One region of the Aquabacterium sp. J223 genome, then DNA from elsewhere that is predicted to be linked to it. Evidence: predicted binding sites of a transcription regulator. Region 1 holds the regulator's gene; the other holds the start of a gene.
What was found. The regulator NrdR, encoded in region 1, represses ribonucleotide reductase genes. The targets are predictions, from matches to a motif close to CACNANATNTNGTG.

Region 1 (4,839 bases):
GTACCCGAGGTGGATCACCACCGGGGAGCGCGAAGGCCGCCGCACCGATCCCCGTTGCGTGCCGGCCGCATCAGCCGTTCGCCTGGGCAGCCCTCAACCCGCCCGCTGCCGTCCGCGTGACGGCCGCCCGGTGTGGCGCGATGGCCCTTCGTTCTGAAGAGGACTGCCGAATGTTCGACCGTACCCATTCCACGCTTGCCGCCGTCGACCCCGAGGTCTGGGCCGCCGTCCAGGCCGAGAACCGCCGCCAGGAAGCGCACATCGAGCTCATCGCCAGCGAGAACTACACCTCGCCCGCGGTGATGCAGGCGCAGGGCTCGCAACTCACCAACAAGTACGCCGAGGGCTACCCCGGCAAGCGCTACTACGGCGGCTGCGAGCACGTCGACGTGGTCGAGGAACTGGCCATCGCCCGCCTGAAGCAGCTCTTCGGCGCAGCCCATGCCAACGTGCAGGCCAACTCCGGCTCGCAGGCCAACCAGGCGGTGTTCTTCGGCCTGCTGCAGCCGGGCGACACCATCATGGGCATGAGCCTGGCCGAAGGCGGGCACCTGACCCACGGCATGCCGCTGAACATGAGCGGCAAGTGGTTCAACGTGGTGAGCTACGGCCTGAACGCCGAGGAGGCCATCGACTACGACGCGATGGAGCGGCTGGCCCACGAGAAGAAGCCCAAGCTCATCATCGCCGGTGCCTCGGCCTACAGCCTGCGCATCGACTTCGAGCGTTTCGCCCGCGTGGCCAAGGCCGTCGGCGCCTACTTCATGGTCGACATGGCGCACTACGCCGGCCTGATCGCCGCCGGCGTCTACCCCAACCCGGTGCCGCATGCCGACGTCGTCACCTCGACCACCCACAAGAGCCTGCGCGGCCCGCGCGGCGGTGTGGTGCTGAGCAACGACGAGGCGGTCGCGAAGAAGATCAACAGCGCCATCTTCCCCGGCATCCAGGGCGGCCCGCTGATGCACGTCATCGCCGGCAAGGCGGTGGCCTTCCAGGAGGCGCTGCAGCCCGAGTTCAAGGCCTACCAGCAGCAGGTGGTGAAGAACGCCGCCGCGCTGGCCGAGACGCTGGTCGAGCGCGGCCTGCGCATCGTCTCCGGCCGCACCGAGAGCCACGTGATGCTGGTCGATCTGCGCGCCAAGGGCCTGACGGGCAAGGAAGCCGAGACACTGCTCGGCCTCGCTCACATGACCTGCAACAAGAACGCGATCCCGAACGACCCGCAGAAGCCGATGGTCACCAGCGGCATCCGCCTGGGGTCGCCGGCGATGACGACCCGGGGCTTCAAGGAAGCGCAGGCGCGGGCCACCGGCCACCTCATCGCGGACGTGCTGGACAAGCCTCACGACGAGGCCGTGCTCGCCGAGGTGCGCGCCAAGGTGGCCGCGCTGACGCGCGACTTCCCGGTCTACCGTTGAACGACGCGCACCGCGGACGGGGCTGACGCCGGCATGCGCTGCCCCTTCTGCAGCCACACCGAGACCCAGGTCGTCGAGACCCGGGAATCGGACGAGGGCGACGTGGTGCGCCGGCGCCGCCGCTGCCTGAAATGCGACAAGCGGGTCACCACCTACGAGCGGCCGGAGATCGCGCTGCCGTCGGTGGTGAAGAAGGACGGCTCGCGCACCGACTTCGACCGCGCGAAGCTGCGGGCGTCCATGCTGCTGGCGCTGCGCAAGCGGCCGGTCAGCATGGAACAGGTGGACGCCGCGCTGGAGCGCATCGAGGACAAGCTGCTGACCAGCGGCGCCCGCGAAGTGGCCTCCTCGCGCCTGGGCGAACACGTGATGCGGGAACTCAAGCGCATCGACAAGGTGGCCTACGTCCGCTTCGCCTCGGTCTACCGCAGCTTCGAGGACGTGGACGAGTTCCGCCAGCTCATCCGCGACATCTGACCCTCCGCCGGGGGAGGCGCCGCCCCCCCCCCCCCTGCGGGTGCCGCCGGCCGCCCTTCGGGGGACGCGCGGCCGGCGGCCGGTTCCTACAGTGAGGTCCATCCCACCCGATGACCGTCACCCGAGGAGCCGCCATGACCACCACCATCGCCGCCCGCACCGCCCGCCGTTCGTCGCGCCTCAGCCGCGGGGTGACGATGGTCGAGATGGGCATCGTGCTCGCCATCGTCGCCGTGCTGTCCTGCGTGGCCGTCGCCAGCACCCGCGGCATGAAGGACCGGCAGCTGCAGCAGGGCGTGGCGGCGGAGCTGGCCGGCGACATCCAGTGGCTGCGCATGGAGGTCAACAGCCGCGCCCAGCCGCTGCGCCTGACGCTGGACCGCAATGGCCGGGGCAGCTGCTACATGATCCACAGCGGCCCGGCGGACGCCTGCCGCTGCGAGGCCGACGGCCCGGCGCTGTGCAGCGGCGAGGCGCACCTGCTCAAGGCGGTGTACCTGCCGGCGCAGCTCGGCGTGTCGGTGGCCAAGATCGGCACCGGCCGGTCGACCGAGGTGCGGCCGGGCAGGCTGACCTTCTCGCCGACGCTGACGGTGGAGGTGGCCCGCCAGGGCGGCCCGGCGATCCGCCACGTCGTCGCCATCACCGGCCGCCTGCGCAGCTGCGCCGAAGGCGGCGCGGTCCAGGGCCTTCCGGCCTGCTGACCCCCTTGAACAGGGGGGTGGCCCGGACTGGCGGCCATTTGCCCGGGACAAGCGGCACGGCGCCGTGAACCGTGAAGCACCGCACGATACGTTTCGCATCATGCCGTTGCCAACCGACCGCGCCGCTGCCCGTCGGCGCGGTTTCACGCTGATCGAACTGATGCTCGTCATCGTCGTGCTCGGCGTGCTGGGGCTCGTCGCCCTGCCCTCCTACCGCGACGCGGTGGTGCGCAGCCGGCGCGCCGACGGCGTGGCGGCGCTGACGGCCGTCCAGCAGGCGCAGGAGCGCTGGCGCTCCAACCACCCCAGCTTCACCACCAGCCTGGCCGACCTGCGGCTGGCCAGCACGTCGCCGAGCGGCCACTACGTCATCGACATTCCCTCGGCCAACGGTCGCACCTACCAGTTGCGGGCCACCGCGACCGGAGGCCAGACGGCGGACGCCGACTGCAAGACGCTGCTGCTCAAGTTCGACGAGAACCTGTGCGTCGACGGCGTGTGCCACGGCATGGCCACCGAGCACAAGGCCATCACCGCCGCGGGCGTCGAGTACCCCGCCCCCCGCTGCTGGAACCGCTGATGCGCCGCCGCTTGTCGTCATCCGGCTTCACCGTCGTCGAGATGATGGTGGTGGTGGTCGTGGTCGCGGTGCTGCTGGCGCTGGCCGTTCCCTCCTTCACCGACCTGCTGGCGCGGCAGCGCCTGGCCGCCGCCGGGGCGGAGCTCGCCTCCAACCTGCAGCTGGCTCGGTCCGAGGCACTGCAGCGCCAGCAGCAGATCGGCGTCGCCTTCTCGCCGGCCGATGCCTGCTACGTCGTCTACCCCATGAAGGCGGCGGACGGCTGCGATTGCCGCACCCATTTGTGCGACGTCGGCATGAAACCCATCAAGTTCACCACGCTGGAACCCGCATGGGCCATCCACCTGTCCACCACCGCGCCGGTGCTACAACTGGTGCCCGACCGAGGCGCGCCGGTGGCCGCGGTCAGCGTGACGCTGACCCACGGCCGGGCGGGCAGCCTGGTGGTCACCATGGCGCCGTCGGGTTCGGTGTCCGCGTGCGCCAACGGCGCGCCCCTGGGGAGCCTGCCGACATGCTGAACAAGATGCCCGCCCGCGGCCAACGCGGCCTGTCGCTGGTCGAGCTGATGATCGGCATCGCGGTGGCGCTGTTCATCCTCGCGTCGGCGTCGGTGATGATGGCCGGCCAGCTCAACGAGAACCGCCAGCTGCTGCTGGAAACGCGGGTGGACCAGGAGCTGCGCGCCGCGGCGCAGGTCATCACCCGCGACCTGCGCAACGCCGGGTTCTCGCAGGAGGCCGCCAAGCAGGTGAACTACCTCGGCGCGGGGCGCAACGCGTTCGCCACCCGACTCGAGGTCGGCACCGAGACCGAACCGACCGAGCAGGTCAACCTGGCGGTCGCCGACGACGATGTGTCGGCCGTGCGCGACTACGGCGTCGTGCTCGACAACGAAGCCACCGGCTACAAGCTGCAGGACCAGGTGATCCGCGTGAAGGTGGGCGACGCCTGGCAGCCGCTGACCGACCCGCACACCGTCCGCGTCACCCGGTTCACGCTGTGGGCGACCGATTCGACGGTGTCGCTGGCCGACACCTGCGCCACCGCCTGCACCGGCGCCGACTGCCCGCGGCAGCTGATCCGCACCCTTCACCTGGACCTCGCCGCCCAGGCCCGCCACGACCCCCGCGTCACCCGCGGCTTCACCAGCCAGGTGCGGCTGCGCAACGACGCCGTGCTGGGGAGTTGCCCGGCATGAGGCCCGCCCTTCTCTTGGGGCAGCGGCGCAGCGCCCGCGGCATCGGTGCCCTGGCGGTCGTCATGGTGCTGCTGTTCATCGCCATGCTCGCCGCGGCCTACGCGAACCGCAGCCTGCTGCTGGAGCAGCGCATCTCGGCCAACCACTACCGCAGCACCCAGGCCTTCGAAGCGGCCGAGGCCGGGCTCGAATGGGCGCTGACCCAGCTCAACGCCGGGCGGGTGGACGCCCAGTGCCGGCCGACGACCGCCAGCGGCCATGCGCCGTTCGTGTTCAGGGCGGCGGGCGCGGCGAGCGCCGCCTCCGGCCTGTTCGGCCAGCCGCCGAGCGAGGGTGCCGAGGACAGCTTCATGCGGCCGGTGTGCATCGCCCGTGACGGCGGCGCCGGGTGGGACTGCCACTGCATGCCCACCGGCCGGCCACCGTTGTCCACGTTGACCGACGCCGGCCAACTCG
Region 2 (4,839 bases), 1.4 Mb from region 1:
GCATCGACTCGTCGCGCAGGATGTACTGGTACTGCTCGGCCGCGCCGGTCATCTTGTTCTGCCGGCCCAGCGCCAGGATCTGCGTGAAGCCGACGTAGAAGAACAGGCCTTCCATCAGGCAGGCGAAGACGATCAGGCTCTTCAGCAGCGTCTGGTCGTTCTCCGGCGTGCCGGTCTTGAAGTGCGGGTCCATGATCGCGTCGATGAACGGGATCAGGAACTCGTCCTTCTCGCGGATCGACGAGACCTCGTGGTAGGCGTTGAAGATCTCGCTCTCGTCCAGGCCCAGCGACTCCACGATGTACTGGTAGGCGTGGGTGTGGATGGCCTCCTCGAAGGCCTGGCGCAGCAGGAACTGCCGGCACTCCGGCGCCGTGATGTGGCGGTAGGTGCCGAGGGTGATGTTGTTGGCGGCCAGCGAGTCGGCGGTGACGAAGAAGCCGAGGTTGCGCTTGATGACGCGGCGCTCGTCCTCGGTCAGGCCGTTGGGGTCCTTCCAGAGCGCGATGTCGCGGCTCATGTTCACTTCCTGCGGCATCCAGTGGTTGGCGCAGGTGGCGAGGTACTTCTCCCAGGCCCACTTGTACTTGAAGGGCACCAGCTGGTTGACGTCGGTCTGGCCGTTGATGATGCGCTTGTCGGCCACGTTGACGCGGCGGCCGCTGGGCGCTTCGGCGGCGGCGACCGGCCGGGCCGGGGCGGCCGTCACCGGCACGCTGGACGACACCACCGGCGAGGCGGCGCGGACGGGTTCGGCGACGGGCGGGATCGGAAGCCTTGGCGATTGTTGGAGAGACACCGACTCGGCCCGGACCGCTTGGGGGGCGCTGTTGGACGGCTTGCGTGGAACGCCTTGATCGACGTCGTCTTCCCAGACCAGCATGTGGATGGACTTCCTGTGAATTGAATTATCTGAGTGTTGTGTGCGAACACCAAGCATTTGCGATGCCTTGACACCCCGCTTCGTTGCGAGCCTGCATCGAATGCACGGTCTTGCGCGCCGGCAAGACCGTGTGGCGCACGCGCAGCGTCACTGGCAGGCTTCGCAACCGGGGTCGTCGATGGCGCAGAACTTGATGTCGGAAGCCGGCTCCGCGGCCGCGGCCGCACGCACCTGCGCCGCCGCCGCGTCGAGCGCCGAGGCGCCGCGCGTGCCGCCGCCGGTGGCGCCGCTCACCGCGTTCAACGAGCCGGCCTTGACCGTGCTCATCTCGACGTGCGAGGCGCTCTTGGTGCGCAGGTAGTAGGTGGTCTTCAGGCCGCGCGTCCACGCCAGCTTGTAGGTGTCGTCCAGCTTCTTGCCGGAGGCGCCGGCGATGTAGATGTTCAGGCTCTGCGCCTGGTCGATCCACTTCTGGCGGCGCGAGGCGGCCTCGACCAGCCACTCGGCCTCGACCTCGAAGGCGGTGGCGTAGAGCTGCTTCAGCTCGCCGGGCACCCGGTCGATCGCCCACAGCGAGCCCTGGAAGTGCTTCAGGTCCATGACCATGATGTCGTCCCAGAGGCCCAGCTTCTTCAGGTCGCGCACCAGGTACTCGTTGATGACGGTGAACTCGCCGGACAGGTTGGACTTGACCGACAGGTTGCCGAACGACGGCTCGATCGACGCGTCGACGCCGATGATGTTGGAGATGGTGGCCGTCGGCGCGATGGCGATGCAGTTCGAGTTGCGCATGCCGTGCTGCGCGATGCGGCCGCGCAGCGCGTCCCAGTCCATCGACGTCGAGCGGTCCACGTCGACGTAGCCGCCGCGCTGCTCGGCCAGCAGGTCGAGCGAGTCGATCGGCAGGATGCCGCGGTCCCACAGGCTGCCGCGGTAGCTGGAGTAGCGGCCGCGCTCCTCGGCCAGCTCGGTCGACGCCCAGTAGGCGTGGTAGCACACGGCCTCCATCGAGCGGTCGGCGAATTCCACCGCCGCCGCGCTGGCGTAGGGCACCCGCAGCTGGTACAGGCAGTCCTGGAAGCCCATGATCCCCAGGCCGACCGGGCGGTGGCGCAGGTTGGAGTCGCGCGCCTTCTTCACCGCGTAGTAGTTGATGTCGATCACGTTGTCGAGCATCCGCATCGCGGTGGAGACGGTCTTCTTCAGCTTCGCCTGGTCGATCTGGCCGTCCTTCAGGTGCTGCGCCAGGTTCACCGAGCCGAGGTTGCACACCGCGATCTCGTTGTCGCTGGTGTTCAGGGTGATCTCGGTGCACAGGTTGCTGCTGTGCACCACGCCGACGTGCTGCTGCGGGCTGCGCACGTTGCAGGCGTCCTTGAAGGTGATCCAGGGGTGGCCGGTCTCGAACAGCATCGAGAGCATGCGGCGCCACAGGTCCTTGGCCGGGATCTTCTTGAACAGCTTGATCTCGCCGCGCTCGGCCTTGGCCTCGTAGGCGGTGTAGGCGGCCTCGAAGTCCTTGCCGAACTTGTCGTGCAGGTCCGGGCAGGTGCTGGGCGAGAACAGCGTCCACTCGCCGCCCTCCATCACCCGCTTCATGAACAGGTCGGGCACCCAGTTCGCGGTGTTCATGTCGTGCGTGCGCCGGCGGTCGTCGCCGGTGTTCTTGCGCAGTTCCAGGAACTCCTCGATGTCCAGGTGCCAGGTCTCCAGGTAGGCGCAGACCGCGCCCTTGCGCTTGCCGCCCTGGTTGACCGCCACCGCGGTGTCGTTGACCACCTTGAGGAACGGCACCACGCCCTGGCTCTTGCCGTTGGTGCCCTTGATGTAGGAGCCGAGCGCGCGCACCCGGGTCCAGTCGTTGCCCAGGCCGCCGGCAAATTTCGACAGCAGCGCGTTCTCCTTCAGCGCCTCGTAGATGCCGTCCAGGTCGTCGGCCACCGTCGTCAGGTAGCACGACGACAGCTGGCTGCGGCGGGTGCCGCTGTTGAAGAGGGTCGGCGTCGAGCTCATGAAGTCGAAGCTGGACAGCACGTCGTAGAACTCGATCGCACGCGCCTCGCGGTCGATCTCGCCCAGCGCCAGGCCCATCGCCACCCGCATGAAGAAGGCCTGCGGCAGCTCGATGCGCTGCTCGTCGATGTGCAGGAAGTAGCGGTCGTACAGCGTCTGCAGGCCAAGGTAGTCGAACTGCAGGTCGCGCTCGGGCTTCAGCGCCGCGCCCAGGCGGGCGAGGTCGAACTGCAGCAGCTTGTCGTCCAGCAGTTCGGCCTGCACACCCTTCTTGATGAACCCGGGGAAGTACTCGGCGTAACGATCGGCCATCTCGGCCTGCACCGCCTCCTCGCCCAGGATCTCCTTGCGGATGGTGTGCAGCAGCAGCCGCGCCGTGGCGCGGGTGTAGCCGGGGTCCTTCTCGATCAGCGTGCGCGCGGCCAGGATGGCGGCCTTGTAAACCTCGTCCAGCGGCACGCCGTCGTACAGGTTGCGACGGGTCTCCGCCAGGATGGGCTGCGGCTTGACCTCGTCGCCCAGGCCGGCGCAGGCCGACTCCACCAGCGCCTGCAGCCGGCGCTCGTCCAGCGGCACGCGCTGGCCGCCGTCGGTGACGAAGAGCTGCGGGGCCGCCGCGGCCGGCGCCTCGCCCTGCCGGGCGCGCTCCTGCGCACGGCGCTCCCGGTACAGCACGTAGGCACGGGCCACCTCGTGGTGGCCGCCGCGCATCAGGCCGAGCTCGACCTGGTCCTGCACGTCTTCAATGTGGAAGGTGCCGCCGCCCGGACGCGAGCGCAGCAGCGCGCGCACCACCGACTCGGTCAGCCCGTCGACGGTCTCGCGCACGCTGGCCGACGCCGCGCCCTGCGTGCCATGCACCGCGAGGAAGGCCTTCATCAGCGCGACGGCGATCTTGCTGGGCTCGAAGGAGACGACCGCGCCGTTGCGGCGAATGATCTGGTAGCCGTGGTAGGCGCTGCGGGCACCACGTGACGGGTCGGAGGCCGGCGTGGCGATGAGCGGGGCGGATTCGGTGCTGCGCGAGAGGTCGGCGGTCTGCATGCGGGGTCCTTCTTCTGACAATTCAGGCCATGCGGCGGCGGGAGCGGAGCGTCGACGTCGGTCAGACGACGGCGCACAGGGAGGGTGGGGTCGCGCGCATCGGGGCGCGCGAATGTGGACAACCATGTGTAGAAGCCGTGCACCGGGCGTGGATGGTTCGGGACATCGGGTGCACTAGCTATGGTGTCGAGCAGGGTGAATTTACCCCATATCTAGCGTTCGCGGGAGATCCGCAACGGAGGTGCGCGTGCCCGCAACTCCTCTTGACGGCGACCGTCCCCGGCCGCTAAGAGCGGTCTCGTTCAGGCGGCGAAGTCGAGGCCGCCTGCGACGCCCGAGGCACCGTGCGACGGCCCCAGCGACGCCCGCAACCGGGCCCAGTCGAAGCCCGGTCCGGGGTCGGCCTTGCGGCCCGGCGCGACGTGCTCGTGGCCGGCCACGGCGGCGATGGGGTACGCCTCGCACAGCGCGCGCGCAAGCGCGGCCAGCGCGTCGTACTGCGCGGGCTCGAAGCGCTCGCCCTCCAGCCCCTCCAGCTCCACGCCGACCGCGTAGTCGTTGCAGTTGTCGCGGCCGCGCCAGCTCGAGCGCCCCGCATGCCAGGCCCGGTGATCGCAGGAGACGAACTGCAGCGCTTCGCCGTCGCGCCGGATCACGAAGTGCGACGACACCTGCAGGCCCCGGATCTGCCCGAAGTAAGGGTGCGCGTCCCAGTCCAGCCGGTTGGTGAACAGCTGCTCGATCTGCGGCCCGCCGTAGACGCCCGGCGGCAGGCTGATCGAGTGCAGCAGCAGCAGGTCGACCGCGACGCCGGCCGGCCGCGGCCCGAAGTTCGGCGACGGCACCGCCCGCGCGCCGGACCACCAGCCGTCGGTCCAGCCCGTCGACGCGCCCAAGGT

Region 2: a site for NrdR is predicted at 4,113-4,126, ahead of LRS07_RS21550 (ribonucleoside-diphosphate reductase subunit alpha). Genes of this name have one in related genera too.

The regions. Positions count from the first base shown of each region.
Region 1 covers NZ_CP088297.1:3,167,671-3,172,509, forward strand. Annotated here, with positions in the region: ZMP/ZTP riboswitch at 1-95, shown strand, start outside; gene glyA (serine hydroxymethyltransferase) at 171-1,421, shown strand; gene nrdR (transcriptional regulator NrdR) at 1,455-1,898, shown strand; gene LRS07_RS15055 (pilus assembly FimT family protein) at 2,033-2,602, shown strand; gene LRS07_RS15060 (type IV pilin protein) at 2,703-3,182, shown strand; gene LRS07_RS15065 (GspH/FimT family pseudopilin) at 3,182-3,703, shown strand; gene LRS07_RS15070 (PilW family protein) at 3,697-4,383, shown strand; gene LRS07_RS15075 (pilus assembly PilX family protein) at 4,380-4,839, shown strand, end outside.
Region 2 covers NZ_CP088297.1:4,581,411-4,586,249, forward strand. Annotated here, with positions in the region: gene LRS07_RS21545 (ribonucleotide-diphosphate reductase subunit beta) at 1-883, opposite strand, end outside; gene LRS07_RS21550 (ribonucleoside-diphosphate reductase subunit alpha) at 1,031-3,940, opposite strand; gene ampD (1,6-anhydro-N-acetylmuramyl-L-alanine amidase AmpD) at 4,243-4,836, opposite strand; gene LRS07_RS21560 (sigma-54-dependent transcriptional regulator) at 4,839-4,839, opposite strand, start outside.